DNA from 2 places in the Lactobacillus sp. ESL0684 genome. Region 1 is predicted to be linked to the other one. Evidence: predicted binding sites of a transcription regulator. Region 1 holds the regulator's gene; the other holds the start of a gene.
The links. The regulator Rex, encoded in region 1, represses fermentation and respiration genes when NADH is low (regulators of the CRP and FNR family bind a similar motif). The targets are predictions, from matches to a motif close to TTGTGAANTANTTCACAA.
Positions count from the first base shown of each region.

Region 2: OZX56_RS00950 (FAD-binding protein) is a predicted target of Rex. The motif match lies at 8,763-8,780, and genes of this name have one in related genera.

Region 1 is NZ_CP113941.1:543,116-555,654, reverse strand. Features, by position in the region: gene OZX56_RS02750 (hypothetical protein) at 1-785, opposite strand, end outside; gene OZX56_RS02745 (helix-turn-helix transcriptional regulator) at 962-1,798, shown strand; gene groL (chaperonin GroEL) at 1,861-3,489, opposite strand; gene groES (co-chaperone GroES) at 3,508-3,792, opposite strand; gene OZX56_RS02730 (redox-sensing transcriptional repressor Rex) at 3,981-4,625, opposite strand; gene OZX56_RS02725 (LytTR family DNA-binding domain-containing protein) at 4,880-5,335, shown strand; gene OZX56_RS02720 (DUF3021 domain-containing protein) at 5,346-5,756, shown strand; gene OZX56_RS02715 (ABC-F family ATP-binding cassette domain-containing protein) at 5,829-7,736, shown strand; gene tsaD (tRNA (adenosine(37)-N6)-threonylcarbamoyltransferase complex transferase subunit TsaD) at 7,795-8,844, opposite strand; gene tsaB (tRNA (adenosine(37)-N6)-threonylcarbamoyltransferase complex dimerization subunit type 1 TsaB) at 8,878-9,618, opposite strand; gene OZX56_RS02700 (folate family ECF transporter S component) at 9,647-10,165, opposite strand; gene OZX56_RS02695 (acyl-ACP thioesterase domain-containing protein) at 10,222-10,956, opposite strand; gene rsmI (16S rRNA (cytidine(1402)-2'-O)-methyltransferase) at 10,966-11,820, opposite strand; gene yabA (DNA replication initiation control protein YabA) at 11,824-12,165, opposite strand; gene OZX56_RS02680 (DNA polymerase III subunit delta) at 12,187-12,539, opposite strand, start outside.
Region 2 is NZ_CP113941.1:191,988-204,526, forward strand. Features, by position in the region: gene OZX56_RS00915 (2,3-diphosphoglycerate-dependent phosphoglycerate mutase) at 33-725, shown strand; gene OZX56_RS00920 (MFS transporter) at 911-2,104, opposite strand; gene OZX56_RS00925 (FAD-dependent oxidoreductase) at 2,097-3,596, opposite strand; gene OZX56_RS00930 (helix-turn-helix transcriptional regulator) at 3,843-4,712, shown strand; gene OZX56_RS00935 (FAD-dependent oxidoreductase) at 4,926-6,725, shown strand; gene OZX56_RS00940 (alcohol dehydrogenase catalytic domain-containing protein) at 6,862-7,902, shown strand; gene OZX56_RS00945 (TetR/AcrR family transcriptional regulator) at 7,985-8,629, shown strand; gene OZX56_RS00950 (FAD-binding protein) at 8,899-10,734, shown strand; gene OZX56_RS00955 (FAD-binding protein) at 10,752-11,189, shown strand; gene OZX56_RS00960 (FAD-binding protein) at 11,283-12,470, shown strand; gene OZX56_RS00965 (FMN-binding protein) at 12,457-12,539, shown strand, end outside.

The DNA.
Region 1 (12,539 bases):
AACGGATAATAAAACCAGTTAATTAAACCCATTTCATAAATATTGGTTAGTAAAGAGATTCCAGCACCAGCTAAAAAGGTAGTGCTTATTCCTCGTTTAAGAAATCCTCTATAATCAATACGCTGTTGAATATTTACCATGCTATTATTCTTTAAATAAATAAACAAAACAGAACCAAGTAGTGGAAAAAGAAACATTTGCACTACGTCAAGTACAACATTGTCACTTAATCCCGATTGAAGCTCAAAAAAAGCATGTACGGAAATATTGCCTCTCTTTAAAAGACCAGCCTTATCTTTAAAGGTAGCAAATGTATATGCGGTTATCAATAACAAATAAAATATTATAGCAATGATGATTATCTTTTTAGTCCTTTTTGGCATAAAACTACTCCCCCAACTTACGCTCACCGTTCTAATCAAACTAAAACGAATATCAGCATAATACTTATAATTAACTGTTTCAGTATTGTTGCTCCCATATGTAGTCTGATCTCTATACAAGCCAGTTTTTCCCGATTTTAGTGATGCATTACTATTAATTAGTCTTACACTATAACCTAACTGATTAGGTATAGAATTACCGTTAAATGATGCTATATTAGAATTGTTCTTTTTAGTATTAGGAGAACCATAAGAACTCCAATCACCATGTGCACTAACTGTTTCAGAAGAAACAGTCCATGTACCTTTTGCAGCTCCCACAACTGCAGTTCCACTTAATGCTACCACAGTTCCGGCTACTAGTATTGCTTTACCCCAAAAATTGTGTTTAAAAAATATCATTATAAATTCACTAAAATAATATATAACAGAACAAAATATCTAAGTACTCATCGGTAAATGTCCTTGCATCTATAATAACTCGTATTAAAAATAATAACTGTGCGTTTTTGACACTATTTATTTGTATTTGCAAGTAGTCTTATATGATATATAATGTAATAAAAAGGAGTATTACTATGGAAGACTTCGGACAAACTTTTCGAAAATTACGAACATCACTTTCTATTAGTCAAACGGATTTAGCTAAGGGAATCTTTGATCGTAGCAGATTATCAAGAATCGAGAGTGGTGTATCCTATCCTTCTCAACAAGTTGCTAGTATGCTCATCTCTCGCTTAGGTGTTAGTGCTACAGAATTTGAATATATTCAACGTAATTACTCAGCTTCAAAAAAAGAACAAATTTTATACCATTTCTTTAACATCAGCTCTAATACAGAAATAGAGAAAATAAATTCACTAATAAAGGAGTGTTCAAGTATTTACAATGACGATGATATTAAGCGAATCAGAACAGTCTTACAAGCTCAACTGTTACTTAGTCAGCAGCATAACTTATCGAAAGCTAAAAAATTGGTCCAACCTATTTGGTACAATTACTTAGCAAAAATAAAAACACTGACAATATTCGACATCGCCTTATTAAATATGATTGCTTATGCTTTCGACAACAAAACTAATATTCAAATTATTACTACAATATTAAACGAAATAGATAATCACTATCCATTTCTTAAGAGCTTAAAATGTAATACATTAATCAACTTAGCTAATATCCATTTAGATAACCACGATATTTTTCTCGCAAAAAAGACACTAACTTTAGCTGCCAAACTTGCAAAAGAGAATAATCAATTTGAAAAGTTGCTATTATGCAAAACTGAACTTGCTTTTTGTGATAAAAATCTGCAACAAACAGATTATTATATCAATTTATTAAACGAAATCGGAGCTAGCGATATTGCTACAGTATTAAAACAACAAATTAAGCAACTTTCCTATTTATTCAATTAATTTTATTACACACAAAAAGAACCACTCAATCGAGTGGCTCTTTTAAAATATTAACTATTTAATTACATCATCCCTGGGGCACCAGCAGCTGCAGCATTTGGATCGGCAGCAGGCTTGTCTTCAGGAATATCAGCTACAACAGCTTCAGTAGTCAGCAATAATGCAGCAATTGAAGCAGCATTTTGCAAAGCAGTCCGAGTAACCTTAGTTGGGTCGATAATTCCAGCTTCAACCATGTTTTCCCATGCGCCATCAGCTGCGTTATAGCCAATTTCATTATCCTGTTCTTCAAGCTTGTTCAAGATAACTGAACCATCTTCACCAGCATTTTCAGCAATTTGACGAACTGGAGCAGTTAAAGCAGTCAAAACGATGTTGATACCAGTTTGTTCATCTGGAGTATCACCCTTAAGATCCTTAACGGCACCCTTAACATCAACTAAAGCAGTACCACCACCGGCAACGTAACCTTCGTCAACCGCAGCACGAGTTGAGTTCAAGGCATCTTCGATCCGGTAACGACGTTCCTTTAATTCAGTTTCAGTAGCAGCACCTACGTGGATAACCGCTACACCACCAGTTAATTTAGCAAGACGTTCTTGCAACTTCTTCTTATCAAAGTCTGAAGTTGATTCTTCGATTTGCTTTCTAATTGAATCTTCACGATCCTTGATTGCATCAGCAGCTCCGCTACCATCAACGATCGTAGTTGAGTCCTTAGTTACAGTAATCCGGCGAGCTTGACCTAATTGCTCAATCTTAGTGTCCTTAAGGTCAAGACCAAGATCATCGGTAATCACTGTACCACCAGTCAAAGCAGCAATATCTTGCAATTGTTCTTTACGTTGGTCACCAAAGCCAGGAGCCTTAACAGCTACCACGTTGAAAGTTCCACGAACCTTGTTCAAAACTAAGGTTGGTAATGCTTCACCAGAAACATCATCAGCAATAATCAATAATGACTTACCTTGTTGTACAATTTCTTGTAACAATGGCAAAATATCTTGAATATTAGAAATATTCTTATCAGTGATTAAGACGTAAGGATTATCCAAATCTGCTTCCATCTTATCGTTGTCAGTTACCATGTATTGTGATAAGTAACCGTGATCAAATTGCATACCTTCAACTACTGACAATTCAGTTTCAATTCCACGTGAATCTTCGATAGTAATAACACCGTCATTGCCAACTTTTTCCATTGCTTCAGCGATTAAATCACCAACTTCTGTAGAAGCTGAAGATACAGAAGCAACTTGCGCGATTTGATCTTTAGAAGAAACATCGTGACTTAACTTGTGTAATTCATCAACTACAGCACTAGTAGCTTTTTCAATACCGCGACGAACACCAACCGGGTTGGCACCAGCAGTTACGTTCTTCATCCCTTCACGTACAATTGCTTGAGTTAAGACAACAGCAGTAGTAGTACCATCACCAGCAATGTCATTAGTCTTTTGTGCAGCTTCAGCAACTAACTTAGCACCCATGTTTTCATAGTGATCTTTTAATTCGATTGACTTAGCAATTGTTACACCATCATTAGTAATATCAGGGTTGCCGTATGATTGCTCTAAAACAACATTTCTACCCTTAGGACCAATGGTAGTCTTAACAGTGTCAGCTAACTTATCAACACCCTTTAATAAGGAACGTCTTGCTTTTTCTGAGAATTTAATATCTTTTGCCATTCTTAATTCACTCCTTAACTATTCAACAATTGCCAAAATATCTTTTTCATGAAGAACTAAATATTTTTCGCCTTCATATTTGACATCAGTACCTGAATACTTGTCGTAAAGAACAACGTCACCCTTTTTAACGGTCATTGGAATCTTATCGCCATTATCTGCAAAGTTACCTTGGCCGATAGCAACAACTTCACCTTCAGTTGGTTTTTCCTTAGCGTTGGAAGCTAGGACGATACCGCCAACAGTCTTTTCTTCTTCTTCTTTAACTTTTACGATCACGCGATCACCGATTGGTTGTAACACGTTTGTCCCTCCTATAATCAAAATTTTAACTTTTTAATAATTATTAGCACTCTTATTACCCAAGTGCCAACCTACAAATATGATAATAACCCCTTTTGAAATAGAATGCAAGTAAAAATTAGCACTTTTTTGGTTAAAGTGCTAATTTCTGCTTTTATCATGAAATCTTGCCATGGCAAATACCCAAATTACTTATCTTCATCAGCCTTATCAGCATCCAAGAAATAAATCAGCGTCTGCAATTCTGTTGCCAAATCAACATTTTGAATGCGCACGCCACTTGGTGCCGAAAGTCTGATTGGAGTGAAATTCATAATTCCTTTGATTCCAGACTCGATCATTTCATCAGCCGTCTTTTGCGCGGTATTAGCTGGCACAGTTAAGATAGCGATCGAAATTTGTTGATCACTGAGTTGTTTAGTTAGCTCACTCATCCCATAAACCGGTACACCACTCAGTATCTTACCGGTGATTTTTTCATTGATATCAAAGGCACAAGAAATCCGAATATTATTGCTACGCTTAAAGTTGTAGTTGAGCAGCGCATGACCCAAATTACCAACACCAACCAATGCCACATTAGTTAAGGTGTCTTGGTTCAAAATTTTCTTAAAAAAGGTCAGCAAACTTTTGACGTCATAACCATAACCTCGCTTACCCAATGCGCCGAAATAAGAAAAGTCGCGCCGAATTGAAGCACTATCAACTTGAACAGCTTCAGATAATTCAGTTGAAGATACTTTCTCCTTACCGCTATCATTCAAAATAATTAAGTACCGATAATAAAGCGGTAACCGCTTGGCCGTTGCCGTTGGAATTTTAATTGTTTCCATTTATTTAAAAAGCCTCCCAGATTTTATTTGTGAACTAAATATTAATTATCCTTATTGTACCCGTGAAGCTTAGCTATTTGCAAATATTTTTTTCACAATCTACGGATAACTTTGCAAATTTTCTGGCGATTTTCGACACCGCTTAACCTGCTAAGCTTACTTTTTGCCTGCTTCAGCTAACCACTTGTCTCAATCTTACAGACAAACTGGCCAGCAATCAGTACAATTGGCATATAAGTTAAGGAGGTGAGAACGTGAAGTTAATTTTTGAAACTAATCCAGAAATTGATCCACAAGAGCCAACAATTATCATTCAAGCGGCAAAACAAACTGATAAAGCAGCAGCTATTATGGCGGCTCTTGAACATTTTCAAGCAGAAAAAAGTGACATCATTCCTGTCAAAACTTCGCAACAGCTTAACATGGTCAAAACTAAATCGATCATTTTAGTGGATCTTGTCGATAATCTGTTAGTAATTTATACAGTTGATGGCATTCTTAAAACTAAAGAAACTCTAGTCAGTTTTCATCAAAAGCTAACGCCTAAACACTTCTTGCAAGTTTCAAGACATGCCATCATTAATGTTGATTACTTATTAGCCTTAGAAGACAGTTTTTCTGGTAACCTGACAGCAAAACTGGCTCATCAGCTTACGACTAGCGTTAGTCGCAAGTACGTAAAGGATTTAATGCATTTTTTAGGCATTTAGGAGATTAAAAATGAAACAAAAAATTATCAATATTCTTGTCAACGGTACTACTGGGATTGGCTTTGGCTCTTTTTCATACTTGTTGATTCTACTATTTAAGATACAGTCTGCATTTCCAACAGCCAAAAATATTATCAGTATTTGGATTATGAGTTTTCTAATTGGACTTTTAACCCACCTCTTTAGTCAAGGGATTACCATTAAGACATTGCTGATCCACTTTAGTGCTACCTTTGCGCTAGTAGTTGCCATGATCGCCTATAATGGCTGGATCACCAGTCCTACTAATATTTTAACCTTTGGTGGAGCCTTTTTTGCTATTTATCTGTTAATCTGGGCAATTGTGATTTTCTTTGAGCGATTATCAATTAACAAAATCAACCGTAAGCTAGCCGAAAAGCAGCGAACTACTAATAATTAACCATGACTTTTTACCTTTAAGACTATCCAATAAAATCCGGCTTTATGCTAAAATAGTTTTTAGGTGAAATAAATGATAATTGCACAAGGACATGATATCGAAAAACAATTCGGTGCTAATATACTATTTAAAAATGTGAATTTTTCTATTGCTGATAATGCCAGAATTGGCTTAGTCGGCTCAAACGGAGTTGGCAAAACCACTCTGCTGAAAATTATGACTGGACAAGAAAGTTCAACTCATGGCGAATTCACTATCAATAAAAATGTCGACGTTGGCTATATTGCACAGGAAAACGGTCTAAACGAAGAAAAAACAATTTGGAACGAAATGCTAGGCGTTTTTGAGAGCTTAATTAAACTCAACTCTAAAATCCAATCTATGCAAGAACAAATTGCTCAACATCCAGAAAATAAAGACTTATTAATGCAATACGATCAATTACAATTTGACTTCGAACAGCGTGGTGGCTACACATACCAAGCTGACATCAAGAGCATTCTCAATGGTTTTAATTTTCCACAACCAACTTGGTCTAAGCAAATTGCGAGCCTTTCTGGTGGTGAAAAAACTCGTTTGGCTTTCGTTAAGCTGTTGTTGCGCAAACCTCCGCTATTACTGCTAGACGAACCGACTAACTATTTAGATATTGATACCTTGGATTGGCTTGAAAACTATCTTAAAGGATATTCTGGAGCAATTCTAACGGTTTCGCATGACCAATACTTTTTGGATCATTTAGCTAATCAAATTTTCGAATTACGCTTTGGTAAATTAACTACTTTTAAAGGTAACTACTCTGATTATTTAGCACAGCGTCAATTACGTGATCAGCAGCAAGAGCAGGCCTATGAAAAACAGCAAGAGCAAATTAAAAAGGATGAAGAATTCATCCAAAAAAATATTGTTCGGGCAACTACTACCAAACGAGCCCAAAGCCGGCGTAAACAGTTAGCCAAAATTGATCGCATCAATCCTCCTAAGCATCAAAGTAAGGTGCGGATTAACTTTCAGAGTGAACGACCATCTGGTAAAGAAGTACTAATCTTAAATAACTTAACCATTGGCTACCCAACTAAAACCATGGTTAAAAACATTTCATTGCAAGTAAACAAGGGAGATCGCGTAGCTGTCATTGGACAAAACGGGATTGGTAAATCCACTCTCTTAAAAACCGTAATGCACGACTTAAAGCCCAAGGTTGGATCCATTAAATACGGTTCCTCACTTGACATTGGTTATTACGATCAGGAATTGCAGCAGCTCGATTCCAGCAAGACCGTTCTCGATACCATTTGGGATCGCCACAAAACAATGCCTGAACGCGATGTACGTTCTGTTTTAGCCAGTTTCTTATTTACTGCACAAGATATTGACAAAACCGTTGGTCAACTTTCTGGCGGTCAAAAAGCACGATTAACGCTGACAGTCTTATCGCTTGAACATAACAATTTTTTGTTAATGGACGAGCCTACCAACCACTTGGACATTGAAGCTAAAGAAGTCCTTGAGCAAGCCTTGCAAAAATTTGATGGCACTCTGCTGTTTGTCTCACATGACCGCTATTTTATTAATCAATTAGCTAATAAAATTGTTGCAGTTAAAGACGGAGGTGCCAAAATTTATGAAGGCGATTACTCCTATTATTTAAATGAAAAAGCTAAAGAGCAACTGGCCAGTCAGCAAATTCAGAATGAACAAGAGCAACCTGTTGACACTAGTAAACTTAACTATCAACAACAAAAGCAGCGTGATTCACAAAAACGTAAGTTAGAACGCCAAGTTGAGCAGGCTGAAGCAAAAATCGAAGAGTTAGAACAACAACAAACTGCTGTTCAAACAGAAATGGCTGATCCAGAGATTGCTACTGACTTCGGTAAATTAGGACCACTACAAGAAAAATTATCGGCCGTGCAAACAGAACTCGATCAAGCAAATCAACTTTGGGAAACCGCATTAACTGAACTAGATGAATTTTAAAAAAGGACTAAGAAGTAGATCTAATAGATCAAAAATTCTTAGTCCTTTTGTTTGATAATCAATTTAGCATGCTGTCAGCATATGGCAATTCTAATGATGGATCAGCATTCAGCGTCAAATCCGCAAACTTACCTTCATTGTATAAATTATAAGCTGCTGCGCCAATCATTGCCGCATTATCACCACATAATTTAAGTGCTGGTAGAATTACTTTCGGTTGCATAGAATCAGGTAACTTAGTAATTTCCGTCTGCATCTGCTCACGCAAGCCAAGATTAGCTGCTACTCCGCCACCCAAAATAAAAGTTTTAGGTTGATATTGTTTGATTGCCCTAATTGTTTTGGTGACTAAAACGTCAACGACAGCAGCCTGAAAACTAGCTGCTAAATCATATTTATTAAGTTCTTGATGAATTTGGTCAGCATGATGACAGGTATTAATAAAGGCACTCTTTAATCCAGAAAAAGAAAAGTCATAACTATTATCATCAATCATCGCCCGTGGAAAGTTGAACGTATCTTGACCTTGGTGTGCCCACTCGTCAATCGTTTTTCCCGCTGGATATTGTACCCCTAAAACACGACCAATTTTGTCATAAGCTTCTCCCGCCGCGTCATCTCTGGTATCACCAACAATTTCAAAATGAGTAGGATCTTTTAACAGGACAATTTCGGTATGACCACCAGAAACTTGTAAAGCCAAAGCAGGATACTCAATTTCCGTTTCTAGTTGAGCTGCCATAATGTGACCCATAATGTGGTCAACTCCAATTAGTGGAATACCAGTAGCCATCGACGCAGCTTTAGCCGCACTAACCCCAATTAATAAAGCTCCTACCAGTCCTGGACCATAGGTAACCGCAATTGCATCAATATCCTGCCAAGTTGCATTAGCCTTAGCCAATGCCTCTTTGGTAATTTGACTAATCACTTCAATATGATGCCTGCTGGCAACTTCGGGGACCACTCCGCCAAACCGTTGGTGACTTTTAATCTGTGTAGCTACAATTAGGCTTTCTACTTCACGCCCATTTTTAACGACTGAAGTGGAAGTTTCATCACATGAACTTTCATAAGCCAAAATTCGAACATCTTTTTTGCTCTTCAAAATAAAATCTCCTCTGTCACAACGAATTAGTGACTATACTTCTTCCACATAATCACTATCAGGTGCAAAAGGCTGACCGGTCTTTTGATGCCAATCAACTTCAGCTTGTGTACGCCGTAAATAATTTGGTAACAATAGATCTGGATCAACTGGCTGCACGGATTCAGCTAATCTTCCGATTAGACCGGCATGAATCAAGTTTTGTTGTTCAGTACCGTAACTAATTGGCAGAGGCAATTGTGTTAACGCTGATGCTTGTTTATCAAAGCCGGTACCTAAGAATTCGATTTTACCAAAAGAATTAGTATTAGCAATTTGTTTAACCGCCTCAAGCAAAGTGGTGATATGATAATGGCCATCGGCAAGCACATTAGTTAGTTGACCATCACGTTTGATATATGCTCCAGCAAAGTAATTGTCATTACGTGCATCAATTCCAGCAACAATTAACGTGTTTTCTGCAGTTGAACTAGCTGCTAAGGCTTCAAGCGTTGAAATACCAACTAATTCCTTATTTAAAATACTGGCAAACATCTTCATGGTAGTTACCCCAATCCGCAAACCAGTATATGAACCAGGACCATTAGCAACTGCAAAACGATCAATATCTGTTAACGCTAAATTATTACTAGTTAAAATCTCATCAATCAATGGATCAAGGTGTTCACTATGATTCCGTTCATCAGGTTCACCTTTTTCCACCAGTACTTTTTGTCCATCATTGAGCGCTACACTCAGATAATTAGTTGCAGTTGACACACTTAAAATTTTCATTTCAGATTACTATTCCCTTTTTAAAAATCTACCTTTTTATTTTAACACGAGAAATGGTCTGTAAAACAAAGAAGCTAACAAACATTTGTAACCAAGGTACAATTATTTCCTTAGGAATGCGTTGAACTAGTGCAGCCTGATAATCCAGTCCATATAAAATATGCAACCACAATGTATTCAAGCCAATATTAATAATCAAAGTAACCATAAGCGTTGCTAGCACAATCCGCCAAACTTTAACGGGTTTTTGATAAAAAAAGCAACCATAAATCATTGGCTCAAGCATTGCACTGATAGTGAAACCAACAAAGAACCCACCTTGGTTACCAAAGATAGCTGACGAAATTAAGTCACCGATGCCACCACCAACTGCTCCCCAAGCCGGACCAAACAAATATCCCAATAGAACACTACCAATAAATTTTAAGCCAACGTGTACCGCAGATGTCCCAAAACTAAATCGTCCCAGTATAATTTGCATCGCCACAATTATGCCAAGCAGAACTAACTCATTTAAATCAAGTTTGAGTAATTTTTTTGAAGACATAGCTGCCACTTCCTTTCATTAAAAAAGCATGACTGCGTCATGCCTTTTTAATTATATTATACTTGCCGCCAAGTTAGCTCACATATTGCTCTAGCAGCCTCATTATCCTTAACGCAATGATAAGTTTTACATTCGTTTGCTGCACAATCCGTGCTAAGAGCAACTTGCGGTTCTTGTCCGTAACTAACTTCTTGGTTAAACTTAATATCAATTTTTTGGACTACATGTGTTCTTAGAAAATCACGATCTAAAGTATCAATAAACCAGCTAAAGTAGTGCCCATTAGTCATGTGATGATTAGTATCTAAATCATCATAACGCACACGATATTGTCTTTGAAGTTGATACTCACTTTGAGCACGCAAGCGAGGAAATTTGGGAACCTTTTTTAATAACGGAATTCCTAATTCAGTCATCATCTTTTGATCCGTTGGAACCATTTTACGTTTTTGCAAATCAAACAAAACCCATTCACTCTTAGCTTTAATCAGCTGATTACCAGCTTGATCGGTAAACGTAAAATCACGATATTCTAAAAAGCGATTATATCCTGTTGCCTGAGTACTAACTGTAACTAAATCATTGGGTTTAGGCAAAGTATTAACTTCAATCTGATATTGCGTTACTACCCAGCCTAATCCCCTTTTGGTTAATGCATCGGTACTAGCGCTGCCACTGACTAATTGATGTTCAGAAACACTCATCATTAAATCAATCATGGCAGGTAATTTTAAACGTTCATTTTCATCACATTCATAAAATTCAATGCGTCTTTGTTCACTATACTCCATTAGCTTCCTCTACTTATGATTATACTGATCATACAACATATTCTTAGAAACGTGCTGCTGCTGAGCTACTGCCTTAATTGCTGACTTTTTAGTCTCACCCGCAGCTACTTGCTGATCGACTAATTTAATTAACTCCAACCAAGTTAATTGCTGTGGTTGCTCCGTATTTGGTGAAACCAAAATCACAAACTCGCCACGCGGTGGCGTTTGTGTAAAATAGTCCGTCAATTCTGCAACAGTCCCACGAATAAATTCTTCATGAATTTTAGTTAATTCACGTGCCACTACAATTTTACGACTAGCTGGCAAGACTGACGCCATATTGGTAAGAGTCTTAAGCAATCGATGCGGTGCTTCATAAAAAATTGAAGTTGCCCGTGCTTCATTCATCTGCTTAAAAAACACCTGTTGTTCACTAGTTTTGCGCGGCAAAAAACCATAATAAGTAAATGGTTGCGCATCAAACCCAGATGCAATCAAAGCTGTTGTAAACGCTGACGCACCAGGTAATGGCACAACTGGAATATCGTTTTTTAAACATTCCTGTACCAAAATAAAACCAGGATCAGAAATCACCGGCATCCCCGCATCACTAATTTCGGCAATCACTGCACCATCTTTCATTAATTTAACTAGCTCTGGAGCCCGCTGCTTAGAATTATATTTATGAAATGACAGCATGTGATTATGAACGCCAATTTTCTGTAATAAAATCCCACTGGTTCTAGTATCCTCAGCTGCAATATAATCAGCTTGAGTTAAAATTTTTTTGGCACGAATAGTGATATCTTCTAGGTTTCCAATCGGAGTTGGCACCAAGTAAAGCTTTCCTGTTTCTTGCGCATAACTACTTTGCTGCTGCATTATCTAACCTTTGTGTACTTTCTTTTTTTCACCAAAATTATCAAGAATATCCAAGCAAAACATGCAATCTGAACTAGGATCACGATGTGAACCATAATACATATTACAAATATGATAGCCAGAATTATAAATTTGCCGTAAAGACTCTAGTCCACTCTGAGTTTTAATCGTTCCATTATGGGCATTCGTCATCTTGTCTAGCTTCTCGCGTAGAAGTTGATTTTCTACCTTTAATTCCGTATTTTCTTTAAGTGTATCTAAAATATCATTTTCTAAGCTCGCAATTGTCTTAGTCATATTAACCATTGAGTCATGCAGCTGTTGCAATTTTGAATAAGAATCCACCTGTAAAAACACCTACCGTTTCTACTGCAAAGCAAGATAAGTCAAAAGATTACGAAAACTGACGTTACTATGTTGCATGCGATCAATTTTCAATAAGTTCTTTAATATTTTTGCTCCAGCTTGCTGTTTATGTGTTAAATCTTGTTGTGCCAACAATTTTAACATATTAATAATATAATTTTGTGTTATTTTTTTCTTAGCTAATTCACCCAATTTATGTGCACTAACAACGGCTAAGGCATTTTTTTCACTTAATTCTTGATAAAAATACTTAATTGACTGATCTAGCGCTTGAGTATCTCCTAGTTCAGCCAAGTCTGCTGAACTGAAACCAGCCTGCATTAAGAACTTAGTCCTACTATCTGCAAGTACTT
Region 2 (12,539 bases), 350 kb from region 1:
TGAAACATTTAATTTGCAAAAGGAGATATTTCATGTCGAAATTAGTTTTGATTCGTCACGGACAAAGTGAATGGAACCTTGAAAATAAATTTACTGGTTGGGTTGATGTCGACCTTTCAGAAAAGGGCGTTGAAGAAGCCAAAAATGCAGGTAAGTTGCTCAAGAAGCATGGTTTGGAATTTGACCAAGCCTATACTTCTGTTTTGACTCGGGCAATTAAGACTTTACATTATGCTCTAGCAGAAAGTGGACAACTTTGGGTACCAGAAACCAAGTCATGGCGTCTTAATGAACGTCATTACGGCGGTCTACAAGGTTTAAACAAAAAGGCAACTGCTGACAAGTATGGTGATGAAAAGGTTCATATTTGGCGTCGTTCATACGATGTTTTACCACCAAAATTGGCTGATGATTCAGAATACAGTCAAGTACATGACCGTCGTTATGCTGATCTTGACCCGAACATTATCCCACGGACTGAAAACCTAAAGGTCTGCTTGGGTCGAGTAATGCCATTCTGGGAAGACAAGATTGCTCCAGATTTATTAGCTGGTAAGAATGTCATTATTGCCGCTCATGGTAATTCATTGCGTGCTTTAACTAAGTACATTGAAAATATTTCTGATGAAGATATCATGAACTTAGAAATGAAGACTGGTGAACCAGTTGTTTATACTTTTGATGATCAATTGAAGGTAACTAATAAAGAAAAATTAGACGACTAAGCTAGTCTAATAGAAAGTCATTTCGGTATTAAGCCGAGATGGCTTTTTTAATTGGATAATTTTGAGGGATGTATCAATGATAATTCATGAAGTTAGTGGAAAAATGTTTCAAAGAAAAAATTCTGTTAATTAAATACTACGAAAGTATTTATAGATAACAGAATTTTTTGGATAATTTAATTTCTTTATTTTTGAGTATTAGATGCTGTTACTAAATTTTTCTGGAATTTTGATAAAAAACAAACAACAGCAATTGCAAGAGCTACTAAGCCACTGACAGAAAACACATTAAGTCCAATATTTTTAACTAATGCTACTAATGGATTAATTATAAAAGGGCTGACGATACCACCAATTGAATATATTGCAGTATAAATTCCTAAAGACATAGACACACTATTCTTATCAACAGAGATTGAAATTAAGTAAGGAAACTGTCCCATACCTACACTCATAGCTGCTCCAACAAAGAAGCTGCCTAGAAATGCTAAAAATAATGAATGACCAAGTCCCACTACTAAATAAGAAATACCGTATAGAAGAAAAGCGAGAGCAATTGAAGAATATTTGAACTTACTTCCAATTTTTCCTACGATTAAACCGCATAGCATACCACCAATTAAAGAAACTGTTGATGTCATTGCTGCTTGAGATGTTGCTCCTAGTTTTTCTTGAACTATGAACAAAGAAATATTGTTATTTAGTACATTGTTCAATAACATAAGCAAAAATCCCCATGCAGCGCAGTAAAAGACATATTTATTTAATTTTATTTTAGAACTTACTTTAGTAGAAGTATCTTGCTCAACTTGTGGATGTAAAGGGATTAGCAAAATAGCAGTTAGCAAAATAAAGAATGAGAATAAATAAATCCAATAATTGTTTATCCAGCCAATTTTTGCGGCTAACTGACCGCCACCCATAATAAAAATAATTCCGCCAATATTAGTAAATGTAGTGGTTAAGCCCATAGTGGATTCTTGCTCACTTATGGGTAGCATTTGTGAGATTAGTACTTGCGATAAATTAGTACAAGCACCTTGTCCTAGACCAACTAGGCAAGAACTAAGTAAAAGAACTACAAAATTCTCATGATAAATTAGTGGAATTAAGCCACCAATTACCACTAAAATTATTGATGTCAAAGTTAAAGTTTTAAGGTTAAGCTTGCCAGCAGTGAGTTTTCCAACAATCAGTCCAGCAAGCATCATAAATAAATTAGGTAAAGAGGTTAGCATTTGAACACTAGTATTATCCAAACTAAAATATTTTGCTATCGCCGCATATGATGGTGTTATTGCTAATGCTGCCATTCCCATGCAGCTAACGGCTAAGATACCAAGACGGGTTTTGGAAATGTAGGCTTTATTACTATTCATTTGTCTTACCTATTTTATTAGCATAAATGGCAGCATTTGTACCCGCTATCCGTCCAGAAGACCATGTAAAACCTGATGCTAGACCTTCAAATGCTGGATAACTATGGCCTTCATAGTAACCACCAGCATTGGCTCCTCCAGTATAAAGACCAGGAATAGGTTTTAATTCTTTGTCTAAAACAGCCAGGTCTTCGTCTACGCGTACACCGCCAACGGTACCAAGATATGTTGCTTGAGCAATAAAGGCATAAAATGGTCCCTTTTTAATTGAATAAAGTAAAGATTTAGCTGATTTAGAAAATTCTTGATCATTTTTATTTTCAACAGCTAAATTATATTTAGTAACTGAATCTCTAAATGCTTCTTTATTAAGGCCAGCATTTTCTGCAAGTTCATCCAATGTTTGACCAGTAAAGGCTGTTTTGCCAGCAACGGCGTCATTGGCTAGTTGTGTAAAGTCACCACTATCTGTGGTTGCACCTGGACCAGCTTGTGAAACCTCTTCTAGATTTTTGTTTTTAGTAAAAGTATCTAATGTATTTTGATCAACAATGAAGAAATAGATTCCACCTTGTGACCAAGCTGCATTAGCCCATTCAACTGTGTCATAGACTACATCTTCATTAGCAAAACGAACACCTTTTTTATTTACCCATAATTGTGGTGTTAGTAGTAGCTGTGTTAACGGATTAGATGAGAATCCCGCTAAATGTTTAGTTGAGCTATTTTGAGTAACTGTCGATTTGGCTAATTGTGAAGCATGGATTAAGGCATGACTGTCTATGTCGACACCTCCAGCTTTAACCATTGCGTCTATGCCTTCACCATTATTGGGTACGCCAAGCTTTCTTAATTTATTCGTATGCATTGTTTTAGATACTTTATTAAAATCGCCACCGTAACCGCCTGTAGCAACAACTACTGACTTTGCCTTTATAATGAGCTCTTGACTGTCTTTTTCTGCCTTAATTCCTGTAATCTGATTATTTTCTAGCAGCAAATCTTTCATTGATGTATTGAAAACAAATTTAACTCCAATGTTTTTCAAAGTTTCTTCAATCTTTTGATAACTTTTTTCTTTGTTTTGATACATATGATAAGATCCACCACGATAATTATCATTGCGATGAGCGAATTGAGTTGTCTTTGAAGTTGGATTTAATTTAATTTCCATACCCATTTTTTCAATCCAAGCCAAAGTGTCAGCAGAAGTATTTACGATTTTGGCAAGTAAAGTACCATTTGATAAGAAATGGTTGTATTCAGCTAGTTGAGCAATAGCTTCTTTAGTTGTTAATTTTAATCCAGCATCTCTTTGTTCTTGTGAGTCGATTGCAAAAAAGCCACTTGAGATTTTAGTGTTACCACCAATTTTATCTTGTTTTTCTATGATAATTACATTTGCTCCTTGTTGTGCTGCAGCATAAGCAGCAGCTAAACCAGTACCACCCGCGCCTGCAACTAAAACATCAGTATTCATTATTTTTTCCATTTATGTTCTCCTAAAGTTATCAACAATTTCCATAATCATGATTAAAGTTTGTGATTTAAATCTTAATTATGATAATGCTTTAATTAATCGCTGTCATTTTTTGATTAAGAGATAATACAGATGGTGCTAAAACGAGAAAATTACTCATCCCGAAGTTCTTTTTATAAGTTTAAAGGTTAATAATTATCAATAAAATAGTTAAACATTGTTGCTACTTATCATTGTTTCCATGTGATAATGATAACTATGATGAAAATTTTTAAAACTAAAATGCTGATTACTTTGCCGCTTAGATTAGAACAAACAAAACATAAAAATGCCAGTAAAATTTACATAATTGAATGCTTGACTGGTTGTATTTTAAATGTCGATGAAAAAGCAATTGTATTACATACAGGGGACCTTATTTTACTGTCTTCCTTTAAATCTATTTCTTTGGCTTCTCCCGATAGACAGATTGAAGTAGTAATTAGAACTTTTTTTGAAGAAATTGATTTACTAATGGCCAGACCGATTTTTATTGCTGGTGATAACTCACTGATTTCTGATTTTTTGCAGCATGATAATGAAGGCAGCACTTTTCTTATCTTTCGGCATTTGCAGTATTGTCACGGTTATTGTGACCAAATAGCAACTTTAGAGCAGAGTAATAGTGTAGATCGTTATCTTCACTATGAAATACAAATTTTAGTAATTGCTTTACTTACAGAACTATTACGTGTTCGGACAAAAAGCAATTCTGCTTCGGATTCTCATTTTCCCCGAACCAAAAATATTCGTTATACGTCAAAAGAAATGAAAGGTGGTGCAATTTTGAAATATATGGTAATGCATATTAAAACAGTCAATTTAGTAACTATTGCAAAGCATTTTAATTATCAGCCAAATTACTTTTCAAAAATGTTTAGAGAGATTTTTTCACAAAGTTTCTCTGATAAGTTAGGCGAAACAAAAATTGAAATGGGGAAAAAATTGTTGTCGCTTACTAATAAATCCATTCATGATATTAGTGAAGAGCTTGGATACAAAAGCACAACTTCTTTTAGCAGAAATTTTAAAAAGCGTACAAAAATTAATCCAAGTCAATATAGAAGCTTTTTTTCTAAGAATAAATAAGAGTATGACATTTTTAATAATGAAATACACTGATAATTCAAATATAAGATAGGCAATATAATCTTTAATAAATATATGAGTAAAGAGTGTAGTAATATTTATTGAAACAAGCTTTTAATTAATGGTAGCGTTTTTTAAAAAGCACTTTCATATTTTATTAAAAGTGATAAAATTAACTTGTTAATTTAAAGTAGTTTTTAGCGGAGAAAAATAATGAATTATACTAAAGATATTAACTGGGCAGCCAGTTATGATGTAATTGTTTTAGGCTTTGGTGGTGCAGGTGCGACAGCAGCACGCTTTGCAGCTGATAAAGGTGCAAAGGTAATGTTGGTTGACTCAGCTCCTGAAGGACACGAAGGTGGTAATACTCGTTATTCAGCTCAATTAATTGGAACTGGAACGGATTTTGCTAAGTCAAAGCAATATTATCAGAATTTAACGGCACCAATGAATCTTGATGAAGATATGATAGATACTATGGTCAACGGCATGGTTGAGATGCCGCAATATATTGAAAAATACTTAGATGTTGAGCCATGTAGTGTTAAAGAATATTTACCGCAAATGAAGAGTGCCTATCAAGAATATCCAGAATATGCTGGTTCAGAGGACTACGATTTTACTACAGTGCACCAAGGCTTATTTGATGCAGCTTTGTGGCAAAACCTAAAGGATCAAGTGGTTAAGCGCCAAGATCAAATTGACGTATTTTATAACACGCCAGCGCGTGAATTAATCCAAGATCCTGAAACTAAAGCTATTTTGGGTGTCGTAATTGAACGAGATCATAATTTGCTTAATATCAAGGCCAAGAATGGTGTGGTTATGGCAACTGGTGGTTTTGAAAATAATCAGGAAATGGTAGAAGACTTTTTAGGAGCTAAAAAGTTAGCGCCATTAGGCACCCTTTATAATCAAGGTGCTGGGGTTACAATGGCCCAAGAAGTTGGTGCTGATTTTTGGCATATGGCTAACTTTGAATCATTAGGCTTATTGCACGGAATGTCATTTTATGTTGCAGATGGACAGCGGGGCCGCTTGATGATTGGCGAGCAGAACCAGGCTGTTGCACACGGTAGTTCATTTGTAGTTGGTGATGACGGTACTAGATACTTCAATGAAGCTGAAGAAAATCGCCACGGTCATATTAAGAACCATGGTCAATGGAAAGTTCCACTAAATCAAGAGCACCCATACTTGATTTTTGATGAAACTAAATATCAAGAATTGATGGCTGATGAGATTATTGGACAATACAAGCCATTTACTGAAAATGTAGTTAAAGCAGATTCAATTTCAGATTTAGCAACTAAGATTGGTGTAGATTCAGCAGTTCTTGAAACTACTTTAAGTCGCTTTAATCAGGCAGCTGAAACCCAAAATGATGCAGAATATCACCGTGATCCGAAGACTTTACGTCAATTCGCTGGGGAGAATGTGTATGCTGTCCGGTTGGCACAAACTGTTTTGAACACGCAAGGTGGACCAAGACGTAATCCTAAAGCTGAAGTTTTGGACACTAAAGGTAAACCGATTCCTCATTTGTATTCTGCTGGTGAACTTGGCGGAATTTGTGCTAATCAGTACCAAGGCGGTGGTAATTTAGCTGAATGTTTGATTTTTGGTAAAATTGCTGGTGAAATGGCAGCTGAAACTAAGGCAGCGATTGTCAGTGAAAAACCTGCTACGTCTGCTAGTGCGGATTTAACCTCTGATCTTAAAGAAGAACAATATGCTACTGGGGCAAATCAATATATTGGTAAGTCTAAGCAAGGCATGGGTGACGAGCTAGTTGTCAGAGTAACTACACCTAATGGCAAGGATATCGAACAAGTAGAAGTTTTAAAGCAAGCTGAATCTGACGATTACGGCTTGAAGGCTGTTAAAGAGCTGCCAGCTGCAATGGTTAAAGAGAACACAGTTGATGTTGATGCTGTTTCTGGAGCGTCTAGCACTAGTCGCGGCTTAAAGGATGCGGTGAAAGACGCGCTGAATAAAGCTGATAAATAAATTTAGATTTTAAAATTAAAACTGCGCTAATAGTGAAAATATTGGAGCAGTTTTAGTTTGTTTTAAAATGGATTAGAACTGTTATAATATTTAAATAAAAGTGCAATAAATCTAAAAGTTAAAGGAGAAGTTACTGATGAGAGGCTTTGGTATGATAGATAAGGGTAAGGTAGACTGGATAGAACTAGCTGAACCCAAATTAGTTAGGGAAACTGATGCAATTATCAAAATTACTGGCGTTGCATTCTGTACTTCAGATATTCATTTAGTTGAAAGTGGAATTATGCCAAGCATGAAAGGCCATGTTATTGGGCATGAAGCTATTGGTATCGTTGATAAAGTTGGCAGCCAGGTTCATGACTTTAAATCGGGAGATCGTGTGGTTGTTCATGACTTCAGTCCTAACTATGGAGACTTGACTAGTCAAGCCGGCATGGCGAATTACTCTCCTAACTCATCACGGACAACTAATCCAAATTTGGATGGTTTATTTACTGAAAAAGTTTTATTTGAACGTGCAGATTCTGGGTTGGCCCATATTCCAGATAATGTTACTGATACGCAAGCCCTAATGGTGGCTGATATGGTACCGACTGCCCTAACAGGTATTGACTTTTTAGATATTAAATTTGGTGAAACTGTGCTAGTTATTGGTATAGGACCTGTTGGATTAATTGGTGTTGAAGGAGCTGCAATTGATGGTGCTGGTAAAATTATTGCAGTTGGTTCACGTCCTGCCACTAAACAGGTTGCACGTGAATATGGTGCTAATGTTATCATTGATTATCACGATGGTCCGATTGTTGACCAAGTTTTGGCTGCCAATAATAATCAAAAAGTTGATAAGGTGCTAGTTGCTGGTGGTAATAACAGTGTCATTATGGATGCTTTTAACTTAACTAGAAATGGTGGCAAGATTGCTAATTTAACATTATTCACAGTGCCAGAAATTAGTATTCCGACATCTCCTAGTGTAGGAGATGTTGCTTATCGCACGCTTAGCCTTAATGCAGGAAGACTGTACTTGGAGCAATTACTTAGTTTAATTAGTTATGGGCGTATTCACCCAGAAAATATTGTCACTAGGGCATACCATGGCTTTGATAAAATACCTGATTCATTTACTTATATGGCCAATAAGGGCAGTGATGTTATTAAGTCAATTGTATTATATTAAAAACAATTATAATAGAGCAGTTTTTAGCTGCTTTATTTTTCTCTATAATTAGTTATTATATAAATATTTAATGGTGGATAAAATGGTGCAAGATCGTAGAATTAATAAAACTAAGAAAGTAATTGAGGATGCCTTCTTAGAGTTACTGGAATATAGACCGCTAGCTAAAATTAAGGTAACTGATATTGCCAATAAAGCTAATATTGCTCGTAAAACTTTTTATGCTCATTATCATGACTTAGAAGACCTAACACTGCAGTTATACCAGAAATCAATTAAGGGATATCAGAAAATACTTTATTCAGTCACTAGTTTGCAAGAAAAGCCAACACTCAAGCAGGTGGTTGGATTGGTTAATTTTGTTGACCATAATAAACACTTGATTAAGGCCTTGAATACTGTTAGCGAGCAACGAATGAATAAACAGGTGTATGCAGATAATGGTCATGTTGTGCAAAGCCGGTTAACTGAGTGTTTACCAGAATTTGATTGGGATACTACAAAAGTAGCAACGGTATTATGTAACTTTTTAACTACTGGAACTAATGAAATTATTAAAGCATGGGTTGAAGATCCGAGTTTTATGAATAAAAAACAACTAATTTATCTTTTATATCAATTTACAGTGAGACCTTTTGATCACTTTTCTGATCCTCAAAAAACGAATCAAGCAATTTCTGAGGAATTGGCCAAACCAGAATATTCGAGTTGGCAGTATTTTATCTAATTGCAATTATTTAGTAACAAGTGAATTTAATTGTAACAAAAGTAACATTTTGATGATTGTAGAATAGGAAGCCTTTAAAATTGGTATAGAAATAGTAACAGATTTAAAATTAATTAATTATAGTTTAAATATATTGTGAAATTTTATACATTATAAAGAAAGCGGTTTATATAATGTGTAAGCGTGATACCATAAAGAAAAGCAAGATAGTTAGATTAAGCTTAATCTAGCCGCTTGTAGAAACAGTAACAATTTTAGGAGGTTATTTTATGGCAAGACATTACCCAAAGCAGTGGGATGCAATTTATGATGTAGTTGTTTTAGGTTATGGTGGCGCGGGTGCAACCGCAGCAAGATTTGCAGCTGATAATGGTGCAAAAGTTTTACTAGTTGATTCTGCTCCAGAAGGTAGTGAAGGTGGTAATACCCGTGTAGCTGAACAATTTTTGGCTTCAGGTGACGATTTTGATGGCTTGAAGCAGTATGAAACGGCAATGAATGCACCGTTTCACGTTGATGATGATGTCGTTGATACTTTGGTACATGGAATGGTCAACATGTACGATTATGTGGAGAAGTATTTGGGAGTACCACCATTTAGTTATAAAAAGCAATTTAATGGTAAATCTGTGGCTGTCAAATTCTTACAAGAGTATCCTGAATTACCTGGTGCTTCTGCTTATGATATGATTACAGTTCAGCCTAAGTATGGTCAAGCTGCTTTGTGGAAATTGCTTAAAAAAGAAGTTGATAAGAGATCTGACAAGATTGATGTTTGGTATAGTTCTCCAGCACGTCATTTGATTCAAGATCCTGAGACTAAGACAGTTATTGGTGCTCAAATTGAGCGAGATCATGTTTTGCGTAGTATTAAAGCTCGCAATGGTGTGGTCTTAACTACTGGTGGTTTTGAAAATAGTGAACAAAAAGTTAAGGACTATCTGCAAGAGCCATATATGGCCCCAGTAGGTACTTTATATAATCAAGGTGCTGGTATCGATATGGCCTTAGAGGTAGGTGCCGATTTGTGGCATATGCGTAGCTATGAATCACTAGGTTTCATGCATGGCTTATCTGTTCGAACCGAAAAGGGTAAACGAGGTATTGGTACTGAAGGTGTAACTTGGCAACCAGTTAGCAACGGTAGTATAATCGCGGTTGGTGATGATGGTACTCGCTACTTTAAAGAAGATGATGTCAATCGTCATGGTCATACTGATAATCATGGAATGCATCGAGTACCACTAGGACAAGTTCATCCGTACATGATTTTTGATCGAAGCAAAGCTGATGAATTAGCTAAAGAATATGGAGAGAATCAACAAGAACCACCAATAATCGACTTTATGAAGTATGCAATTAAGGCTGATTCGATTTCGGAACTAGCAAAGAAGATTGATAAAGATCCAGATAAATTGACAGAAACAATTTCTGACTTTAACTTCTTTTGTGATGAAGGTAAAGATTATGCATATCATCGTGATCCTGTAACTTTGCGCAAGTTTGACGATGGACCTTACTATGCTGTTGCTCTGCGACAGGTAATGCTGAACACTCAAGGTGGACCACGGCGTAATAGTCATGCTGAAATTCTTGATCCAGATGGCGATCCAATTCCACACTTTTATGGTGCCGGTGAATTAGGTGCACCATTTGTTAACCAATATTCTGGTGGTGGTAACTTAGCAGAATGTTTAATTTTTGGTAAAATAGCTGGTGAAAATGCCGCTAGTACAAAAGCAGTTGTCAAAGATGATAATGCTAAAGACTTGTTAAGCAGTGAAACTACTAGTGATTTTGTTGTAACTAGTGATGATAAAAAGAAAGCTACTTTTACTACAGGACCTAATCAATATATTGGCCGTAGTAAAGCTGGTATGGGAGATGAATTAGTGGTTCGAGTAACCGTTGGTCCTAATAAGTCGATTGAAAATGTAGAAGTTTTACAGGAATCTGAAACTGAACATGGTTCTGAAGCTTTAAGAGAAATGCCTAAACGAATGGTGGAAGCTAATACTTATGAAGTCGATGCTGTATCCAGTGCATCTTCAACCAGCAATGCTTTACGTGATGCAGTTAAAGATGCTGTGTCACAGGTAAAATAATCTGAAGGTATTAAAAAATGACTGAACAAAATTATGTATACAATCAGCCGGCAAAGTGGGATTATGTAGCCGATGTGCTGATTGTTGGTACAGGAACTTCTATGCACGGAGCTATTAAGCTTGCTGACTCTGGACTAAAAGTAATAGCTATTGATGCAAATGAATTTCCTGGTGGTGCAACTGTTTTTTCTGGTGGCGGAGCGTATTTGCCATTAAACAAGTTTTCAGTTAAACATGGTGATACTAAAGCTAAGTGTATGACTTACTTAACTAAACAGAAGCGTGAAGTGCCAATTGGAGAAGACGTTATTGAGTCCTATATAGGTAACTCTAATCCGATGATGGAATACATGGCAACCATTTTTAAGGATTATGGGCTTTATCCAACACCTGGTGGCACTGAATTGTTCGGAGATTACCATGCGGAATGGGATGGTGGTCGTGCGGATGCTTGACGAACAATTTCGTGGAAAAATGCCAAAGGACTGCCAGATATCCCTAAATGGGAAGATGCATATATTGACGCCTTTAAAAAACGTGGTGGTAAGATTCTATGTTCAACTAAGGTAACTAAATACGTTTATCGTTATGATGAAACTGGACTACCAGAAGTATTAGGATTGATTGCTGAATGTGATGGTAAAGAAATAGCATTACGAGCTAAAAATGCAGTCTTAATAGCAGCTGGCGGATTTGAATGGAATGATGATCTGCGTAATTCTTTCTTAGCTAGTGAAACTCCTTATGCTTGTTCATTGTCTACTAATGATGGGACAGCGTTGCAAATCACAATGGCTTTAGGTGCAGACCTAATTAACATGTCTGAATGTTGGGGACAATTAACTTTTAAGGAAAAAGCAGAAGAACAGAAAAGGGATCGTGTTCCAGCAAATATAGTGTTTGAGCGTTACTTCCCAAGACAAATCATTGTTAACCAAAAAGGTCGTCGTTTCATGAATGAGTCTTGTAGTTACGATGCTTCATATCTAACTTTTGCTCCATTTGAAACTTATGGTCAAAATGAGAAAACTAACTTACCTGCTTGGCAGATTTTTGATCGTAAATTTGTTGATGACATTGGCTTTAATACTTCGTTTTTTGTTGGAAAGATGGATAAACGTGGTGTACCACCTTATTTTGTCGAAGCAGATACACTTGAAGACTTAGCTGATAAGATTGGTGTCGATAAAGAAGGGCTAATGAACGAGGTAGTGAAGTGGAATAAGTATTGTGCAGACGGTGCAGATCTTGACTTTCATCGTGGTGAAGACTACATGAATCAGATGTTTAATCGGATGCACGATATGAGTTTGCCATTTGAAAAGAACTTAGGTCCGATTGACCACGGCCCATATTATGCTGTTGAAGTTGCAACAAACACCTTAGGCACTTGTGGTGGCCCTAAGATTAATAACTGTGCACAAATTATGCATGTTTCGGGTAGACCAATAAAAAATTTATATGTATGTGGCAACTTTACTGGATTTGGTGGACCAGGACGTGGTTATGCTGGTGCAGGTGGTACAATTGGATCAGGTCAAGTTTTTGGCTATGTTGCTGCTAATCATATACTTGCTACCAAGGATAATCAGGAGTCTGATGAAATTATTTCGTCAGCGTCAGTTAGTGAACCAGCTGTTAATGAGAGAGAAGATTACCATCTCGAAAAAGATGAATATCTCGGTTCAAGTGACCATGGAATTGGCGGCAAGTTAACCTTGGGTGCACTATGTTGATAAAAAGATTCAGACTGTACGAGTTGTCAAAAGTCATGAAACACCAGGAATTGGTGGTAAGGCTTTTTC